Regions from separate parts of the Citrobacter enshiensis genome, predicted to be linked through region 2. Evidence: predicted binding sites of a transcription regulator. Region 2 holds the regulator's gene; each other region holds the start of a gene.
The links. The regulator Fur, encoded in region 2, represses iron uptake genes when iron is present. The targets are predictions, from matches to a motif close to ATAATAATGAGAACNACTATCAA.
Positions count from the first base shown of each region.

Region 1 (6,994 bases), 1.4 Mb from region 2:
ACCGTGCGATTGATATGCACATCTCGAACCTGCGCCGTAAGCTGCCGGAACGTAAAGATGGGCATCCGTGGTTTAAAACCCTGCGTGGCCGCGGCTATCTGATGGTCTCCGCTTCATGATAGGGAGCCTTACCGCGCGCATCTTTGCTATCTTCTGGTTGACGCTGGCACTGGTGTTAATGTTGGTTTTGATGTTACCCAAGCTCGACTCACGCCAGATGACCGAGCTACTGGACAGCGAACAGCGCCAGGGGTTGATGATTGAGCAACACGTTGAAGCTGAACTCGCGAACGATCCACCCAACGACCTGATGTGGTGGCGTCGCTTGTTCCGGGCGATTGACAAGTGGGCGCCGCCTGGACAGCGGTTATTGCTTGTCACTACAGAAGGACGCGTGATCGGCGCAGAACGCAACGAAATGCAGATCATTCGTAACTTTATTGGTCAGGCGGATAACGCCGATCATCCGCAGAAGAAAAAGTATGGCCGCGTTGAGATGGTGGGACCGTTCTCCGTCAGGGATGGCGAAGATAACTACCAACTCTATCTGATCCGCCCGGCCAGCAGTTCGCAATCCGATTTTATTAATCTGCTGTTTGATCGTCCTCTGCTATTGCTGATTGTGACGATGCTGGTCAGCACTCCACTGCTTCTCTGGCTGGCCTGGAGCCTGGCAAAACCGGCGCGTAAGCTCAAAAACGCGGCGGATGAAGTGGCGCAGGGGAACTTACGACAACATCCGGAACTGGAAGCAGGTCCGCAGGAATTTCACGCGGCAGGCGCCAGCTTTAACCAAATGGTGACCGCGCTTGAGCGGATGATGACCACGCAACAGCGTCTGCTGTCGGACATCTCTCACGAACTGAGAACTCCGCTGACACGTCTGCAGCTCGGCACAGCCCTGCTGCGTCGCCGTAGCGGCGAGAGTAAAGAGCTGGAGCGTATTGAAACCGAAGCGCACCGACTCGACAGCATGATCAACGACCTGTTAGTGATGTCGCGCAATCAGCAGAAAAACGCGCTGGTCAGCGAAACGATGAAAGCCAATCATCTGTGGGGCGATGTGCTGGATAACGCCGCCTTCGAAGCCGAGCAGATGGGTAAATCGTTGACGGTGAATTTCCCGCCGGGACCGTGGCCGCTCTATGGCAACCCGAATGCCCTGGAAAGCGCGCTGGAGAATATTGTCCGTAACGCCCTACGCTATTCACACACGAAGATTGAAGTCGGCTTCGCGGTGGACAAAGACGGGATCACGATTACCGTGGACGACGATGGTCCGGGCGTCAGTCCTGAAGACCGGGAACAGATTTTCCGACCGTTCTACCGTACCGACGAGGCGCGCGATCGCGAATCCGGCGGTACCGGCCTGGGTCTGGCGATCGTTGAAACCGCCATTCAGCAACATCGTGGCTGGGTCAAAGCGGAAGACAGCCCGCTGGGTGGTTTACGCCTGGTGATCTGGCTACCGTTGTATAAACGCGCTTAATTGTGGCGCCGGGCATCTACCCGGCGCACAATTTTTTATTTTCCCCACAAACGACGCGAATAATCTTCGAACTTTCCGCTCAAGCGCCGCTTCTGCATCGTTCTGGTCCAGCTTTTTGATAATCCTGCCGCCGACAACAAACGGTGATACTGAGCATCATCAAACGGCATATGCCAGGCGATGGCGATCGCCTCCTGTACCGTGACATCACTGACGCGCGACACCAGAACCAGCGGCGCATCCGCCGAGACTTTCCCGGCAGCGATGACGCTGTACAACCAACCCGTTTTACCGGCGTTTTGCATCTGGCTCGCCATGTCACTGATGCCGAAATGGTAGTTTAATTTGAAGCAGGGCGAACGCGGTTGCGTCACCTGAATCAGCGTCTCTCCCCACTGGAAGATATCGCCAATATAGACATTCTGTTCAGTCAGACCGTCGGTTGAGAGGTTTTCACCAAACGCGGGCGCGACAAACCGATCCGCCTGCTCCGGGAATTCCCGAGCCCAGTGCAGGTAATGCTCTCGCGGATAATGGCACAGTGCGCGATCGGGCCCACCGTGGATTTTCGCCTCCGCCTGCTCATCGCCCGCCAGACCCAGCTCCGTCAGCATCAGTTCGCCATCGACCTGGATCTTCGCAATGGCGCTGGGACGGCTTCCCGTATAGTCCAGAACCTTGCCTGTAAACACCTCGACTGGATATCGCATCTGTCCCCTCTCCCCAATAAATAATCCTCATTAGAGCATATTTATTTTACCTCAGCCGCTCAAAATGAGAGCCGGATTCACACGATGAATGGCCAGACATGCTATCAATTAGGATGATTTTAAAACGCCATTTCATAACAAGGAGTCAACAACGTGACAGTACAATCGCAATTTGCTGGTGTCTGGTGTCCCTCCATTACGCCGATGGATAATGATGGAAACGTCGATCTCTCCGGTCTGAAGCATCATCTCAAGCGCCTTACCGACGCCAAAATCGATGTTATTTTGCTGATGGGCAGCATCGGCGAATTTGCCTCTTTTAGCCTCGAAGAACGGCTGATGCTGATCCGGGAAGCCAGAGCAATGAGCTCGCTGAAGATGGTCGCCAACGTCTCCTCCACCTGTATGAACGACGTTTTACAGATGGCGCAGGAAGCCGACAAAGTGGGTTACGATGCGGTGATGGTATTGCCGCCGTACTATTACGGACAAACAGCAAAACAGCTCCTGAGCTATTTCCGCAAGCTTGGCGGCGCATTGCGCGGAAAATGGTTTGCCTACAATTTCCCGGCACGCACCGGCTGTGATTTAACCCCTGACATGGTAGCGACTCTCGCCTCCGAGTTCCCCAATTTTGCCGGTATTAAGGATACCGTCGATTGCCAGTCCCACACCCGCAGCATGATTCAGACCACCCGTGCCGTGCGTGATGACTTTGCCGTACTCTCCGGCTATGACGAGTATTACATCCCTAACCTGATGGCGGGAGGCGCAGGGATCATTTCCGGATTAAACAACGTGATGCCTGAGCTTTTTGTCAACGCGCGCGAGGCGTTTAAACAGGGCGATTTGCACGCGTTACGTGAAATTCAAGACAAGATCGGTACCTATATGTCCATTTACGCGATCGGTGAAGATTTTGTCACCACGATTAAAACCGTGGTATCGCGTAAATTTGGTTATTGCACCGGGGTTTCGCGCAATGCAGGCGGTGAGCTGAGCGAGAATGAATGTCGAACGATTGACGAGGTGTTTTTGACAAAAGGTTGAGTCATGCAGCCTGATGGCGTTACCGCCATCAGGCAACAATCAGACTTATTTTTTCGCGGCGAAACGCGCTGCAGCTTCGTCCCAGTTCACCACGTTCCAGAACTCTTTAATGTAGTCCGGACGGCGGTTCTGGAATTTCAGGTAGTAAGCGTGTTCCCACACGTCCAGACCGACGATCGGGAAGCCAGACGCGCCAGAGACAGCTTCGCCCATCAGCGGGGAATCCTGGTTTGCGGTAGACACTACAGCCAGTTTGTCGCCTTTCAGCACCAGCCATGCCCAGCCAGAACCAAAGCGGGTAGCCGCCGCTTTCTCAAACTCAGCTTTGAAGTTATCAACGGAACCGAAGTCACGCTCGATAGCGGCTTTCAGGTCGCCCTGCAGGGTGGTGCCGATTTTCAGGCCTTTCCAGAACAGGCTGTGGTTAGCGTGACCGCCCGCGTTGTTACGCAGTACGGTTTTCTTGTCCGCTGGCAGTTGATCCAGTTTTGCAATCAGCTCTTCGGCAGACAGGCCAGCGAATTCTGGCAGGCTTTCCAGCGCCGCATTGGCATTGTTGACATAGGCTTGATGGTGTTTGGTGTGGTGAATTTCCATCGTCTGCTTATCGAAGTGCGGTTCCAGTGCATCGTAAGCGTACGGCAGGGATGGCAGGGTATAACTCATAATCATCTCCATTATTATCGAGCGGCTGGGTGTTAATGCCGCGTAAGCAGTTGGTTCATTATAGTTAATTAAATGATATTGAAAATGATTATCAATGCCGTACTTTTCATAAGGGTATAACCTCTCGCCCACATACCAAAGATGTGAACTAAATCACCCGCTTAACGCGCCTATTGCCAAAAAGAACAAAAAAGCGGCAACGGGAAGAAGGTTAAGAAACTGCGCAATTTTTACACTCATCACGTCGAAGGGGTAACGCGACAATAAAAACGATGAGGATGACGTTATGAGTAACGCGATTACGATGGGTATTTTTTGGCATTTGATAGGTGCGGCCAGTGCAGCCTGTTTCTATGCCCCGTTTAAGCAAGTAAAACAGTGGTCATGGGAAACGATGTGGTCGGTTGGCGGGATTGTCTCCTGGATTATCCTGCCGTGGACCATCAGCGCCCTGCTGCTGCCCGATTTTTGGGCCTACTACAGCTCTTTTAACCTTTCTACTTTATTACCTGTTTTCCTGTTTGGCGCCATGTGGGGTATCGGCAATATTAACTACGGTCTGACCATGCGCTACCTCGGTATGTCGATGGGGATTGGTATCGCGATTGGCATTACGCTGATTGTCGGTACGCTGATGACGCCCATTCTCAACGGTAACTTCGATGTCCTGATCAACACGGAAGGCGGACGCATGACGCTGCTTGGCGTGTTGGTGGCGCTGATCGGCGTGGGGATTGTGACCCGTGCCGGGCAGTTGAAAGAGCGTAAAATGGGCATCAAAGCCGAAGAGTTCAACCTGAAAAAAGGTCTGCTGCTGGCGGTAATGTGCGGGATCTTCTCTGCCGGAATGTCCTTCGCGATGAACGCCGCCAAACCGATGCATGAAGCCGCTGCCGCCCTCGGCGTAGACCCGCTGTATGTCGCCCTGCCCAGCTACGTGGTGATCATGGGTGGCGGCGCACTGGTCAACCTGGGCTTCTGCTTCGTTCGTCTGGCAAAAGTAAAAAATCTGTCGATAACAGCCGATTTCTCGCTGGCAAAATCCCTGATCATCACCAACGTGCTGCTGTCGGCGCTGGGCGGTCTGATGTGGTATTTGCAGTTCTTCTTCTACGCCTGGGGCCACGCACGCATTCCGGCGCAGTATGACTACATCAGCTGGATGCTGCACATGAGTTTCTACGTCCTGTGCGGCGGTATTGTCGGGCTGGTGTTGAAAGAGTGGAAAAACGCCGGTCGACGTCCTGTGAGTGTGCTGAGTCTGGGCTGCGTGGTGATTATCATCGCCGCCAATATTGTCGGAATGGGAATGGCGAGTTAGTCGCTATGATGACTGAGATGACGCCACTGGCTTGGCGTCATCCCGGTTTCCCGCGTGAACACCACTGAAAAATAGTTACTGTCCTCAAACCCACATTGCATCGAAATCTCACCGATCATCAGGCGGCTATGCTGGAGCAAATATTGTGCGTGGCAAACGCGGATCTGGCGCAAATATTGGTTGATGGTCATGCCGGTTTGGGCGCGAAACTGCTGGCGCAACACGCGTTCACTGCAGGCTTCCCTGGCGCAAAATTCATCCAGCGCAAACGGGTGCTCCAGGCTGCCCGCCAGCGCAGTAATCAGTTTGTCCAATAGCGTTTCACTTGAGGTAGCAGGAAGATTATCCGTGGCATAGCGATGGCGTTTCAGGATCATCACCAGTTGCCCAAACAGCAGCTCCGCCATACCGTTAGCCAACGGGCAGCGCTGCTGACTTTCATGCTCAAGTTGGCTGATAACCTGCCGCGCCTGAGTCATACCTGCGCTGGTCAGACGCCAGTGCGGCTGCCATTGGGTGCCGTTAAATCCAGGTATCGCCTCTTCCCACTGCAGATTCAGCTTCAGCCGCTCCGGGCAGTAGATGATGTTCTGTAATACCAGATCGTTAACAGACGTGTAGGAGTGTTTATCTTCGGCGCGAATATAGAACAGGTCGCCGCGCGTAATGCGATACGGGCGTTCATTGAGCACATGCAAACCGTTGCCACGCCAGACCAGCACCAGTTCACAAAAATCATGGGTGTGTTCCGCAAATACATTTTGCGGATAGCGATCGGCGACAGCAACCGCCTGCGCGTCGCTTGCAAAAAAGTCGGCTTTATGAAGAACGAGCTGATTTGCCACCACATCACCCCAACCAATAACAACATTATATTATGCGTCAAGCGGCGGCAAAAAACGTTGATATACTCGTCATACTTCAGCATCTGCGTTATTGCAGCAATGCGTCGCGTCCCTGGCGGATATCACGCGGCGACCAGTCAAATTCGCGGCGAAAAAGCGTCGAAAAGTGGTTACTGTCGCCAAATCCGCAGCGATAGGCGATATCGGTAACACTGTCATCGCTGTGGCGTAGCAGATGACGCGCTTTAATTAAACGCAGCCGGTTCAGATAGCGCTGCGGCGTCAGCCCGGTTTGTTGTTTCAACTGACGGTGCAAGGTGCGTAATGAGAGCGAAAACCGATCGGCCACGGCTTCCCAGCAAACCTCTTCGGCAAAGTGATCTTCCAGCCAGGCCATCAGGTGATTCAGCCGCGCATCATTATCCGTCGCCCCTTCCATCAGACTGCTTCTGCGTAGCAATACCAGCAACTGCATAAACACGATTTCGCGGTTGGCAATCGCTGGCGTATCCATCTCTTCATCGGGTTGTTCCAGCTGAGCAACCAACTGGCGCACCTGCTGTAACACCCCCTGGTTTACCCGCCAGTGGGACGGATACAGCCCATCCTGTTCCTGCGGTAAAAGCTGGTTCAGCCCTGCCAGAAACTGGAACGCATCCGGCGAACGATAGAGCACATTGGTCAGGCACAGATTGTCAGTATGTTCATACATGTGTCGGTCATGATCGCGAACAAAACAGACGGTGCCGCCGCTAATGGTGTACGGCTGTCCGTTGAACACATGAATGCCCGTGCCATGTTCAACGATCACGATTTCATGAAAATCATGATGGTGTTCAGGAAAAGCAGACTGAGGAAGCCGGGGTTCAATGGCGATGGGGGCTTTACCTGACGGAAAAAAATCCACGCTGTG
Region 1 covers NZ_CP119862.1:4,709,532-4,716,525, forward strand. Annotated here, with positions in the region: gene cpxR (envelope stress response regulator transcription factor CpxR) at 1-119, shown strand, start outside; gene cpxA (envelope stress sensor histidine kinase CpxA) at 116-1,489, shown strand; gene yiiM (6-hydroxyaminopurine reductase) at 1,525-2,199, opposite strand; gene P2W74_RS22410 (dihydrodipicolinate synthase family protein) at 2,353-3,249, shown strand; gene sodA (superoxide dismutase [Mn]) at 3,295-3,915, opposite strand; gene rhaT (L-rhamnose/proton symporter RhaT) at 4,202-5,236, shown strand; gene rhaR (HTH-type transcriptional activator RhaR) at 5,233-6,081, opposite strand; gene rhaS (HTH-type transcriptional activator RhaS) at 6,170-6,994, opposite strand, start outside.
Region 1: sodA (superoxide dismutase [Mn]) is a predicted target of Fur. The motif match lies at 3,988-4,010, and genes of this name have one in related genera.

Region 2 (6,994 bases):
GACTGCGGTTGCGGGTAAAGCCTTCCAGTTCGAGCGTGAGGGATACTTCTGCCTCGACAGCCGCTATGCAACGGCTGACAAACTGGTATTTAACCGTACTGTCGGTTTACGTGATACGTGGGCGAAAGTGGGCGAATAAGCCACACGACACAATCCCATTCGATTAACGCCGCGCTTCGCGGCGTTTTTTTTCGCTTAAGTTCCGCTACATCCTCTGTTTGCAGAGCGAATTAATTGCACCTAAAAAATAATTAATCCGATAAATGATTTTTTGATGAGTGTGCTCAGAAATTTAGGTCGTGACTAAATTCAACGCTGTAACCGTTTTCATCTTCATGGAAATCAACGGTATTTTTCATTTTAATGATAATTTTTCGCATTTGTTGAATGTGTAACAAAAAGCAATGAAATATGTGCGGTCGCTCATATTATTACATACTGGTTACAGAAAGAGATTGATAATTCGCGTCGCGAAAAATAGTCTGTTCACTGTAGTCAATGAGGTTTTCTCAGCGCTATTTTTAATTTTTATTTTTAGCTGTTCGCCTTTGGCGGCAGCATTTTATACGTCAAAGAGGATTAACATATGCGTACGTTTAGTGGCAAACGTAGTACGCTGGCGCTGGCTATTGCCGGTATCACAGCAATGTCGGGTTGGATGGTTGCGCCGCAGGCAAGCGCCGCGGGCTTTATCGACGATTCGACTTTAACAGGCGGTATTTATTACTGGCAGCGTGAGCGTGACCGTAAAGACGTCACGGATGAAGACAAATACAAAACCAACCTTTCACACGCGACCTGGAACGCCAACCTGGATTTCCAGTCGGGTTATGCAGCGGATATGTTCGGTCTGGATATTGCGGCGTTTACCGCAATTGAAATGGCGGAAAGTGACGACAGCGGACACCCTAACGAAATTGCATTCTCGAAAAAAAATAAAGGCTATGACGAAGATTACTCTGGCGATAAGAGTGGTATCAGCCTTTATAAAGCCGCTGCAAAATTTAAATATGGTCCGACCTGGGCACGTGCCGGTTATATTCAGCCAACCGGACAGACGCTGTTAGCGCCGCACTGGAGCTTTATGCCGGGTACCTATCAAGGGGCAGAAGCCGGAGCCAACTTTGACTATGGCGATGCGGGTGCGTTGAGCTTCTCCTATATGTGGGCCAACGAGTATAAAGCGCCGTGGCACATTGAAGTGGATAAATTCTACCAGGCTGATAAAAAGACCAAAGTCGATTACCTCCACTCCGTTGGCGCAAAATACGATTTCAAAAATGACCTTATTCTTGAGGCTGCCTTTGGTCAGTCTGAGGGCTATGTCGATCAGTACTTTGCCAAAGCCAGCTACAAATTCGATCTGGGTGGGAATCCGTTTACCACCAGTTACCAGTTCTACGGCGCACGCGATAAAGTTGATGACCGCAGTGTGAACGATATCTACGACGGCACTGCATGGTTGCAGGCACTGACTTTCGGTTACAAAGTGGCGGAAGTGGTCGATCTGCGTCTGGAAGGAACCTGGGTTAAAGCGGACGGGCAGCAGGGTTACTTCTTGCAGCGTATGACGCCGACCTACGCCTCCTCAAACGGTCGTCTGGATGTCTGGTGGGATAACCGTTCCGACTTTAACGCCAACGGCGAAAAAGCGGTCTTCTTCGGCGCGATGTATGACCTGAAGAACTGGAATCTGCCAGGTATGGCGCTGGGAGCATCGTACGTCTATGCCTGGGATGCAAAACCGGCTACCTGGCAGAGCAACCCGGATGCGTTCTACGACAAAAACAAAACCATCGAAGAATCCTCCTACAGTCTTGATGCGGTTTATACCATGCAAGAAGGACGTGCCAAAGGCACCATGTTTAAACTGCACTTCACCGAGTATGACAACCACTCCAACATCCCAAGCTGGAGCGGCGGTTATGGCAACATCTTCCAGGATGAGCGTGACGTGAAGTTCATGGTTATCGCCCCATTCACTATTTTCTGATGCCAGTCGCGGCAGGGTATTTCTCTGCCGCATCGTTGAGGACCGTTATATGAAAAAAATGTTACTCATCGCCATTATGGCGTCAGGGCTGGTGGCCTGCGCGCAATCTCCCGCACCCAAGGAAGATAGCCGCCTTAAAGAGGCATACAGTGCGTGCATTAACACCGCGCAAGGTTCACCGGAAAAAATCGAAGCCTGCCAAAGCGTATTAAATGTGCTGAAAAAAGAAGACCAGCATAAGCAGTTTGCTAACGAAGAAAGCGTGCGGGTACTGGATTACCAGCAATGTATTCAGGCGACACGTACGGGCAATGGTCAGGCGGTACAAGCCGATTGCGATAAAATCTGGAAAGAAATTCGCAGTAAAAACACAGTACAGTAAATGTACTCACTGGAAGGGAAAAAGACCTGCTTTGATAGCGGGTCTTTTTTTGGGCATAAAAAAGCCAACCGCGTGGTTGGCTCTTTGGGGGGCATATTACTTTGCGTCGTGCGCGTGTTCGTCTTCGCGGCAATCGCCTTCAGCGCAGTGACCGTAAAGATAGAGGCTATGGTTGGTTAAACGAATACCATGCTTAGTCGCAATTTCACGTTGGCGCGCTTCGATAGAATCATCGCTGAACTCGATCACTTTGCCACAATCGAGGCAAATAAGATGATCATGATGATGCTGTTGAGTCAGTTCAAAAACGGACTTACCGCCTTCAAAATTGTGGCGGGTCACGATACCGGCGTCATCGAACTGGTTCAGCACGCGATACACGGTCGCCAGACCAATTTCTTCACCCATGTCGATCAGACGTTTATACAAATCTTCCGCACTGACGTGATGGTTATCCGGTCCCTGAAGAACTTCCAGAATTTTTAAACGAGGAAGCGTTACTTTCAGGCCAGCCTTCTTTAATGCGGTATTGTTGTCAGTCATGCGGAATCTGTCCTGTTGCTAAACGATTCACTTCATTAAAGAAGTGACAGTAATTGCACTTGAGAGAATGCGTATCATTATAGAACTGCCATGTCTAAATGAAAACTGCAAGCCTCGGGCAAATATTATTAATCAAAACGTGGTACTGCCTACAATCACACTGTGCAATACCAGAATAACACCCGAACATTGTACAGGGATGGGCAGGAAAGTTACAAATTTGTAGCAATTATTTTGATTGGTTTTATCTATTGATGCGGCGCAGATAGTTTCTGCGCCGCACGAAATCAGGCGTTGATGATTTCGTCGAGATGCAGTTCGGCAGAAATCTGTTTAACCCATTTTTCAACGCGCTCAGCGGTCAGTTCCGGCTGACGGTCTTCGTCGATAGCCAGACCGACAAAATGATCGTCATCAGCAAGACCTTTGGAAGCTTCGAAGTGATAGCCAGCGGTTGGCCAGTGACCTACGATGGTCGCGCCGCGCGGTTCGATAATGTCGCGGATGGTGCCCAGCGCATCGCAGAAGTATTCTGCGTAGTCTTCCTGATCGCCGCAGCCAAACAGAGCCACCAGTTTACCATTGAAATCAATGTCTTCGAGGGTAGGGAAGAAGTCATCCCAGTCGCACTGTGCTTCACCGTAGTACCAGGTTGGAATACCTAACAGCAGAATGTCATACCCTTCCAGGTCTTCTTTACTGCTTTTCGCAATGTCATGAACATCGGCAACGTCTTTACCAAGCTGTTTTTGAATCATTTTTGCGATATTTTCGGTATTACCGGTGTCGCTGCCGAAAAAGATGCCAGTGATTGCCATGAGTAAAATAACCTCTTGAAACTTATTGAAATGGTGGTGGCGTATTGCCCACGGATAAGGGCAATCATAGCAGATCAGTCAGGCATGCGGAAACAGCAAACACGCAGGACTGCACTCTGTGCTACACGATTTATGATTTAGAGCAGAAATTCAGACAGACCCCTGGCCACGCAGCGAGATAAGCTGGTTTGTCAGCATCTCTTCAATGAGCTCACTGCGGCTCATATTGCGTGCTTCCGCCAGTTCATTCAGCGCATCCACGGCATCAGCATTCAGCTTCAGTTCGACACGCTTAAGCCCACGAACCTTGTCGCGTTTAAGCTGATTACGCTTGTTAATGCGTAGCTGTTCATCACGCGAAAGCGGATTGGTTTTGGGTCGTCCCGGGCGACGCTCGTGCGCGAACAGATCTAATGTCGTACGGTCCGTTTGTTCTTTGGCCATGATTTTGGTGACTTCGGGGAAACAATCAGCCAGGCGTATGCCCGGATGGATAGCGCGCCATCATACATCAGCGAGTGAGGCACGCCAACGTCCACGCACGTAATCGCGCGCGGACGCTGAGTTTTTAATCAGTTAGCCTTATCCGCCAGATACCGGCGTATCGCGCGTAGCACGGCATCCGGTTTTTCTGCATGCACCCAATGGCCAGCACCCGCAATCACATGCGCCCGGGCCTGAGGAAATTGGGTCAGTAAATCGTGACGATAGGCCTCGGTGACGTAGGGGGAATTGCCGCCTGGGATAAACAATGCCGGATGATCCCAGGCGGGAATGGTTTCCCACCCCACGATATGCGGGTACTGCTCCCACAATACGGGCACGTTAAAGCGCCACTCGCCATCGACATACGACTTTAACAGGAACTGGATCACGCCTTCTTCCTGGAGGTGCTGGCGCATGACGGCTGCCGCCTGCTGGCGTGTTTGCGCGTCAGATTCGGTCACGGCGTTGATCGCGGCAAAGATCTCATCGTGGCGGCGCACGTGATAATCAACCGGCGCAATATCAATCGCCACCAGTTGATCAATACGATCCGGCGCCAGTGCGGTCAGCGCCATGACGGCTTTTCCGCCCATTGAGTGACCAATGAAGGTGGCTTTTTCGATATTCGCAGCGTCCAGGGTATCCAGCAGATCCTGCGCCATCGCCGGGTAATTCATCTCCGCTGAGCGGGGAGAAAGACCGTGGTTACGCATATCAACCTGGATGATGTCGTGATCCTCTACAAGATCGCGCGCCAGTATGCCGAGGTTATCAAGGCTACCAAACAAGCCGTGAACAAGGACGATGGGAGAATTATTGTGCAGCTTTTGTGCAGATTGCGCTCGGATGTTCAATTTCATGGCAAAGTTCTTTTTTTCGCTCTGTCGGGTTAGGGTATTATGTTGACCATTCTGCCACGGGGCTGCAACAACTACGGTTTACTCCGAGTTTTTCTGACAGCCTGGCTTGACGCTATCCGCTGTTGGGATTTGCCCCTATAATCCCAACGACTTGTATTCAGATAAGACACCGCACTGGATTAAGATGAAAACGATTGAAGTTGATGATGAACTCTATAGCTATATTGCCAGCCACACCAAGCATATCGGCGAGAGCGCATCCGACATTTTACGGCGTATGTTGAAATTTTCCGCCGCATCACAGCCTGTCACTCCGGCGGCGAAAGAGGTGCGCACAGCGCAACCCGCTATCGTTGAAGCGAAGCCGGTCAACCCCGTAAAAGATAAAGTGCGCGCCATGCGTGAACTTCTGCTCTCCGATGAATATGCGGAGCAGAAGAAAGCGGTAAATCGCTTTATGTTGGTACTGTCTACACTTTACTCACTGGATCACAACGCGTTTGCTGAGGCGACGGATTCGTTGCACGGTCGTACGCGCGTATATTTTGCGGCAGACGAGCAGACTCTGCTGAAAAATGGTAATCAAACCAAGCCGAAACACGTGCCAGGCACGCCGTATTGGGTGATCACCAACACCAACACCGGCCGTAAATGCAGCATGATTGAACACATCATGCAATCAATGCAATTCCCGGCGGAATTGATTGAAAAGGTTTGCGGAACAATCTAAACGTTGCATTAAAAGGACCAGGCAATGGCAATCCACAAGCGTGCAGGTCAGCCTGCGCAACAGAGTGATTTAATTAATGTCGCCCAACTGACGGCGCAATACTATGTATTGAAACCGGAAGCAGGGAATGCGGAGCACGCGGTGAAGTTCGGAACTTCCGGGCATCGCGGCAGCGCCGGTCGTCATAGTTTTAATGAACTGCACATTCTGGCCATTGCCCAGGCGATTGCTGAAGAGCGTGCGAAAAACGGCATCACTGGCCCTTGCTATGTGGGTAAAGATACTCACGCACTGTCCGAGCCTGCCTTTATTTCCGTTCTGGAAGTACTGGCGGCGAACGGTGTCGATGTCATTGTTCAGGAAAACAACGGCTTTACGCCGACGCCTGCGGTTTCGAATGCGATCCTGGTCCATAACAAAAAAGGCGGTCCGCTGGCTGACGGCATCGTGATTACGCCGTCCCACAACCCGCCGGAAGATGGCGGTATTAAATACAATCCGCCCAATGGCGGCCCGGCGGATACCAACGTTACCAAAGTGGTTGAAGACAGGGCTAACGCGCTGCTCGCGGATGGTCTGAAAGGCGTAAAACGCATTTCACTGGATGCGGCAATGGCCTCCGGTCATGTGAAAGAGCAGGATCTGGTGCAGCCATTCGTTGAAGGGCTGGCGGATATCGTCGATATGGCGGCGATTCAAAAAGCGGGCCTGACGCTGGGCGTCGATCCGCTGGGCGGCTCCGGTATCGAATACTGGAAACGTATTGCCGAGCATTACAAACTCAATCTGACCATCGTGAACGATCAGGTTGATCAGACTTTCCGCTTTATGCACCTGGATAAAGACGGCGCGATCCGTATGGACTGCTCCTCCGAGTGTGCGATGGCGGGTCTGCTGGCGCTGCGTGATAAGTTCGATCTAGCGTTTGCCAACGATCCGGACTATGACCGTCACGGCATCGTCACGCCAGCAGGACTGATGAACCCGAACCATTACCTGGCGGTTGCCATCAACTACCTGTTCCAGCATCGTCCACAGTGGGGCAAAGATGTTGCAGTTGGTAAAACGCTGGTGTCTTCTGCAATGATCGACCGTGTGGTGAACGATTTAGGCCGTAAACTGGTGGAAGTGCCGGTAGGTTTCAAATGGTTTGTTGACGGTCTGTTCGACGGCAGCTTCGGT
Region 2 covers NZ_CP119862.1:3,349,701-3,356,694, reverse strand. Annotated here, with positions in the region: gene glnS (glutamine--tRNA ligase) at 1-139, shown strand, start outside; gene chiP (chitoporin ChiP) at 587-1,993, shown strand; gene P2W74_RS16145 (ChiQ/YbfN family lipoprotein) at 2,043-2,375, shown strand; gene fur (ferric iron uptake transcriptional regulator) at 2,472-2,918, opposite strand; gene fldA (flavodoxin FldA) at 3,206-3,736, opposite strand; gene ybfE (LexA regulated protein) at 3,887-4,180, opposite strand; gene ybfF (esterase) at 4,309-5,082, opposite strand; gene seqA (replication initiation negative regulator SeqA) at 5,267-5,812, shown strand; gene pgm (phosphoglucomutase (alpha-D-glucose-1,6-bisphosphate-dependent)) at 5,837-6,994, shown strand, end outside.

Region 3 (6,994 bases), 660 kb from region 2:
CGCACGGTGCTGGTGGTGCAGGATCCGTTCACCAGTTATTACGACGCGCAGGTGGTGGCCGATTTCGTCCGCCTGGTGGAAAAGCTGGGATTGCAGCCGGTGCTGCTGCCATTCTCGCCGAATGGCAAGGCTCAGCACATCAAAGGCTTTCTCAAACGTTTTGCGAAAACCGCGAAGAAGACTTCAGAGTTTCTCAATCGCGTGGCAGCGTTGGGGATACCGATGGTGGGCGTCGATCCGGCGCTGGTTCTGTGCTATCGCGATGAATATAACCTGGCGCTCGGTGAACAGCGTGGCGATTTCCACGTGCAACTGGTTCATGAATGGCTGCCGAAAGTACTCGAGCCGATACAGCCGCTGGCGGTCAGCGGTGAGCCCTGGTATTTCTTCGGCCATTGTACCGAAGTGACCGCCTTGCCCGGCGCGCCGACGCAGTGGGGGGCTATTTTTGCCCAATTTGGCGCCAGACTGGAAAATGTCAGCGTCGGGTGCTGCGGGATGGCAGGGACCTACGGGCACGAAGTCAAAAATCATGAAAACTCGCTGGGGATCTACGAGCTATCATGGCATCAGGCGATGCAGCGACTGCCGCGCAACCGCTGTCTGGCGACGGGTTATTCCTGTCGGAGCCAGGTCAAGCGCATTGAAGGCACCGGCGTTCGCCATCCATTACAGGCATTGTTGGAGATTATTGGATGATCTGGAAACGTGAGGTTTCTCTCGACGCGCTTAACGCGATGGGAGAAGGAAACATGGTCGGACTGCTGGATATCCGATTTGAGCATATTGGCGACGATACGCTGGAGGCAACAATGCCCGTGGATCGTCGGACAAAACAGCCTTTTGGCCTGTTGCACGGTGGGGCGTCCGTCGTTCTGGCTGAAAGTATCGGCTCGGTTGCTGGCTACTTATGTACCCAGGGCGAACAAAAAGTGGTGGGGCTGGAGGTGAATGCCAACCACATTCGTTCCGCTCGCGAAGGGCGCGTGAGAGGTGTGTGCAAAGCGCTGCATACTGGCTCGCGCCATCAGGTCTGGCAAATTGAGATCTTCGATGAACAGGGGCGGTTGTGTTGTACTTCGCGCCTGACGACGGCCATTGTGTGACAGTGTCACTTTAATTATCCGTCTGGTTTTGCTTTTGGTCGTAATGTGCACAGTGGAAAGTGATATACTGTGCACGTTTTGAACAAAAGTGAGGATGATATGTCTACCCAATTAGACCCGGCCCAACTGGCCATTGAATTTATTCGCCGCGATAAAACTGAGCTTTCTCCCGCGCAGTATCTGAAACGTTTGAAACAACTCGAGCTGGAATTTGCCGATTTACTCGCGCTTTCCTCCACTGAGCTGAAAGAAGAAATTTATTTTGCCTGGCGGTTGGGCGTGCATTGATGCCGGACCGCCTGAACGGCGACGGTGTATAATGCCAAACAGAAAACCCCGACAGTCTCCCGCCGGGGTTATTTTTTATCTGTTCACCATGCCATTTCACCGCTGTTGACTTTCGCACTCAATTCAAGAGAACTTTCATCCGCCAACCCCGGCCAGGCGGCTTTTAACGCCTGAATCACGTACGTTGATCCCTTATTCGCCTCCAGCGCTTTTTCGAAGGATTGCAGATAATCTTGCGTGAAACGGATCGCGCTATCGCCAGTCGGACGCTCGCCAATGTAGTGTCCTGGGATCACCTGATTCGGCTTCAGGCTCTGCATTTCATTGAGAGTGTCTCGCCATGCCGCGCGTTGTTTTGCCGATTGCGTGTCTGCCGTCCAGACGTGAATGCCGGAAGCGATGCCCGTTCCGCCCAGAATGGCACGGTTAGCAGGGATCCAGATGTAGGCGGCGTAATCATTTGGATGGCGGAGTTCCAGCGTTTCGCCATCAATGGTGAACCGGGTGTCGTGGGTGACCGTTGGCACCGTAACCGCTGTTGGCGCGCCGTCTTTCATTTGTGGGCCCCAGAATGCCAGTTTGGCGTCTTTTGTCGCGCGAATATGCTCAACCACGTGGGGTGTCGCCAGAATCTTCACCTCTGGAAAGGCGCTGACAAGCGGTTGTAGACCAAAATAAAAATCCGGATCGCCCGACGTAATCACGATGGCTTTCAGTTTTTTGCCCTTCGCCTGAATCATCTTCACCAGTTTTTCGCCGTCGTTGATGCTGAACTGCGCATCAAACAATATGGCCTCTTTCGGGCCTGAAACCAGAGTAGAAGAGACCGGAAAAAGACCGCGTTCTTGTGGATTATAGACATCAAGTTGAAGCGGGGCGGCGAGTAACGGCGATGCGGCAAATGACAGCAGCAGTGCCAGCGTTTTAACGTTCATGATAGGAAGCCTTTTACAGATGATGTTGTTTTATTTACGCCACGTATTCTAAGCAAATCTCCATCTGTTAAAATTCCTCTATCAGAACATGCTTAGTTTCGTAAAACGATCAGATGAGGGCGGAATGGACAGAGTCATGGCGGCAACGGTATTTAACCATATCTGCGATTTGGGCAGCCTGAGCGCAGCATCCCGCGCGCTGGGGATCTCAAGACCGATGGTGAGCCGCTATCTGGATGAAATGGAAAAATGGGCGGGCGCCAGACTGATCCATCGTTCATCACGGCGGTTAACGATTACCCCTGCCGGGGAAGAGGCGCTGGTGAAAACACGTACCCTTGCAAGGTTATCCCTCGATATTGCGGGGGCCGCCGGACGTGAAATCCCTTCAGGAACACTACGCGTTGCTTGTGCGCATTTTACGGCAACTCATATTCTGGCCCCGATTCTGCCTGACTTTTTAGCGCGCTATCCGGAACTACGCATTGAGGTTGAAATCAATAATCAACCGGTGAGTCTGGTGGGCGAACGTATTGATGTGGCGATCCGTATTACCGACAATCCTGAGCCAGGGACGATAGCCCGTCGACTTGGCGACTGTGAATCCGTCCTCTGCGCCTCACCTGATTATCTGCGCCAGCATGGAACCCCACAGACGGTTGAGGACCTGGCGCAGCATAACTGCCTCTATTACAGTGGATTTGCGGGAAAATCCTGGCATTTTCTGGACGCTCAGGGCAAGGCCGCATCGGTGGTCATCAAGGGAAACTTAAGTGCCGGGATCTCTTCGCTGTTATGTGAGGCTGCGCAGGCGGGAATGGGCATTGCGCTGGTGCCGGAAAAAGAGGCTCGCCCAGGGTTAGCACAGGGGGAGTTAATTCGGCTTTTACCGCAACTGGAGCCACGGCGACTTGCGGTGTATGGCATGTATCTTTCCCGCGATCATCAGCCAGCAGCATTGCGTTTGCTGCTGGAAGCGGTGCAGGCCGCAATGAGATAAACCTGATTATCAGAGCGATTCAGATGATTATTTGAACCTCCAGGTGCTTAATATAGCTCATAAAAAAAACAAACCGCAATTAGTGTTAAAAAGGAACCGCTAGGTTATGAGAGGATTCTTATGCCCCTTCAAGAGCTAAGCCAGAAATGAGTGCCGGAGATAAGCGCCGGATGGGGAAGGCGAACGGTCAGCGCTGTATCACAGCGCTGACCGTTCGCTGGTCATTTCCGCACTGTCTGCATTTTCTCTCTCTTCTTCAATGACATTCTTTTACTCTGTTTGATGATGATCGTCGTCAGATGCGCCATACCTGTTCTTCATTCATTTCAGCACTATTCACAATGTTGGTACTCCGTTACACCTGGCACGTGCCAGTTGTGCCTGGTTTATAAATAGGCATTTCCTATACATCTTTTCTTATTTGACCTGCCAGAGCGATAACCTCTCCTTAATTCATTATTAATCAATGCATTGAACAAAATCATCGTTCCCTGTGATCCCGCGTAGCAGGGTCTATGCTTAGTTAACGTAGCCAAAAAGGGCGATTTAACCGAATGCCCCTGCGGATGAGGGGTTGAAGTGATAATCATTATCACTAACATGATGTTATGCCCTGGTGGCTCATGACATGAGGTGAACCTATGGAATTGCATTCAGGAACATTTAATCCGGACGACTTTGCCTGGCGCGGGTTGACGTTAACGCCCACAGCGGCAGCACATATTCGCGAGCTGGTTGTGAAGCAGCCGGGCATGCAGGGCGTGCGTTTAGGCGTGAAGCAAACCGGGTGTGCAGGGTTTGGTTATGTGCTGGCGACGGTCAGTGAACCGCACAAAGACGATCTGCTGTTCGAATTCGATGGTGCGAAACTGTATGTGCCGTTGCAGGCAATGCCGTTTATCGACGGAACGGAAGTCGATTATGTGCGCGAGGGATTAAATCAAATATTCAAATTTCACAACCCGAAAGCGCAGAATGAATGTGGCTGCGGCGAAAGCTTTGGGGTATAGGCGGTACTATGTCTCGTAATACTGAAGCAACTGACGATGTCAAAACCTGGACGGGTGGACACCTCAACTATAAAGAGGGGTTCTTCACCCAGTTGCAAACCGACGAGCTGGAAAAAGGCATTAATGAAGAGGTGGTTCGCGCTATTTCTGCAAAACGCCATGAACCTGAATGGATGCTCGAATTTCGCCTCAACGCGTTTCGTGCATGGCTTGAGATGGAGGAGCCGCACTGGCTCAAAGCGCATTACGACAAACTGAATTATCAGGATTACAGCTATTACTCGGCTCCTTCGTGCGGAAACTGCGACGACACGTGCGCCTCTGAACCTGGGGCGGTACAGCAGACAGGGTCGAATGCCTTTTTAAGCAAAGAGGTGGAGGATGCTTTCGCCCAGTTAGGGGTGCCGGTGCATGAAGGTAGCAACGTGGCGGTGGACGCCATTTTCGACTCCGTTTCTGTGGCCACCACCTACCGTGAAAAACTGGCAGAACAGGGCATCATTTTTTGTTCATTTGGTGAAGCGATTCACGACCACCCTGAACTGGTGAGGAAATACCTCGGGACTGTGGTTCCGGGGAATGACAACTTTTTTGCGGCGCTTAACGCCGCTGTGGCATCTGACGGCACCTTTATCTATGTGCCGAAAGGCGTGCGCTGCCCGATGGAGCTTTCCACCTATTTCCGCATTAATGCGGAAAAAACCGGCCAGTTTGAACGCACCATACTGGTGGCGGAGGAAGGGAGCTACGTGAGCTATATCGAAGGATGCTCTGCGCCCGTTCGTGACAGCTACCAGCTGCATGCGGCGGTCGTCGAAGTGATCATCCACAAAGACGCTGAAGTGAAATACTCCACGGTGCAAAACTGGTTCCCCGGTGATAACAACACCGGCGGTATTCTGAACTTTGTGACGAAGCGTGCGCTGTGCGAAGGGGAAAATAGCAAGATGTCGTGGACCCAGTCGGAAACCGGCTCGGCCATCACCTGGAAATACCCGAGCTGTATTCTGCGCGGCGACAACTCCATCGGCGAATTTTACTCCGTCGCGTTAACCAGCGGCTATCAGCAGGCGGATACCGGCACCAAAATGATCCACATCGGCAAAAATACCCGCTCAACCATTATCTCGAAAGGGATCTCCGCGGGGCACAGCCAGAACAGTTATCGCGGGTTGGTGAAGATCATGCCAACGGCGACCAACGCACGAAACTTTACCCAGTGCGACTCCATGCTTATCGGTACGGACTGCGGCGCACATACCTTCCCGTATGTTGAGTGCCGAAATAACAGCGCCCAACTGGAGCACGAGGCGACCACCTCGCGCATTGGTGAAGACCAGCTGTTTTACTGCCTGCAACGCGGGATCAGTGAAGAAGATGCCATCTCCATGATCGTCAACGGCTTCTGTAAGGACGTCTTTTCCGAATTGCCGCTGGAGTTTGCGGTTGAAGCGCAAAAATTACTGGCGATTAGCCTTGAACACAGCGTTGGATAAGGAAAGCTCATGTTAAGCATTAAAGATTTACAGGTCAGTGTTGAGGATAACGCGATTTTGCGGGGCGTGAATCTTGAGATCCGTCCTGGAGAGGTGCATGCCATTATGGGACCTAATGGTTCCGGAAAGAGCACCTTATCCGCTACGCTTGCCGGACGTGAAGATTATCAAGTCACCCAGGGTAAGGTGGAGTTTAAAGGGAAAGATCTTCTTGAACTGTCGCCGGAGGCGAGGGCGGGTGAAGGGATTTTCATGGCATTCCAGTATCCGGTGGAGATCCCTGGCGTCAGTAACCAGTTCTTTCTGCAAACCGCGCTCAATGCGGTGCGTAGTTACCGTGGGGAAGAGTCTCTGGATCGCTTTGATTTTCAGGATCTGATGGAAGAGAAAATGGCGCTCCTGAAGATGCCGGAAGATTTGTTAACCCGCTCAGTGAACGTGGGCTTCTCGGGCGGCGAGAAAAAGCGTAATGACATTCTGCAGATGGCCGTACTGGAGCCGGAACTGTGCATCCTTGATGAGTCTGATTCCGGGCTGGATATTGATGCGCTAAAAATTGTCGCCGATGGGGTGAACGCCCTGCGTGACGGGAAACGCGCGTTCATTATCGTCACCCACTATCAGCGTATTCTCGACTATATCAAGCCTGATTACGTTCACGTTTTGTATCAGGGGCGGATTGTGAAGTCCGGTGATTTCACTCTGGTCAAACAACTGGAGGAGCAGGGATATGGCTGGCTTAGCGAACAGCAGTAGCGTGCTGCAACAATGGCATCGCCTGTTTGAAGCGCAAGGAGAATTGCGCTCAGAACATGCACAGCAGCATCTGCAACAGATGCTGCGTCTGGGATTGCCGACGCGTAAGCATGAGAACTGGAAATACACACCGCTTGAAGGATTGACCAACAGTACTTTTGTCAGCCGCTTTGCTGAAATTAACCCGGCTCAATGCGAGGCTCTGGCATTAGGCATTGATGCGGTTCGCCTGGTGTTTGTCGATGGGCAATTTAGCCCGGCGCTGAGTGACAGCACAGAAGGCAGCGGCTTTGAGGTCACGTTCAATGATGAACGGCAAATCTGGGTTGCACCGATTCAGCCTGATGTGTTCCTGCATTTGACCGAAAGCCTTGCCCAACGCGTGAGCCACATCAGCGTTAAA
Region 3 covers NZ_CP119862.1:2,693,235-2,700,228, reverse strand. Annotated here, with positions in the region: gene ydiJ (D-2-hydroxyglutarate dehydrogenase YdiJ) at 1-699, shown strand, start outside; gene menI (1,4-dihydroxy-2-naphthoyl-CoA hydrolase) at 696-1,106, shown strand; gene P2W74_RS13065 (YdiH family protein) at 1,206-1,394, shown strand; gene P2W74_RS13060 (Vmh family MBL fold metallo-hydrolase) at 1,478-2,329, opposite strand; gene P2W74_RS13055 (LysR family transcriptional regulator) at 2,454-3,329, shown strand; gene sufA (Fe-S cluster assembly scaffold SufA) at 3,971-4,339, shown strand; gene sufB (Fe-S cluster assembly protein SufB) at 4,348-5,835, shown strand; gene sufC (Fe-S cluster assembly ATPase SufC) at 5,845-6,591, shown strand; gene sufD (Fe-S cluster assembly protein SufD) at 6,566-6,994, shown strand, end outside.
Region 3: sufA (Fe-S cluster assembly scaffold SufA) is a predicted target of Fur. The motif match lies at 3,909-3,931, and genes of this name have one in related genera.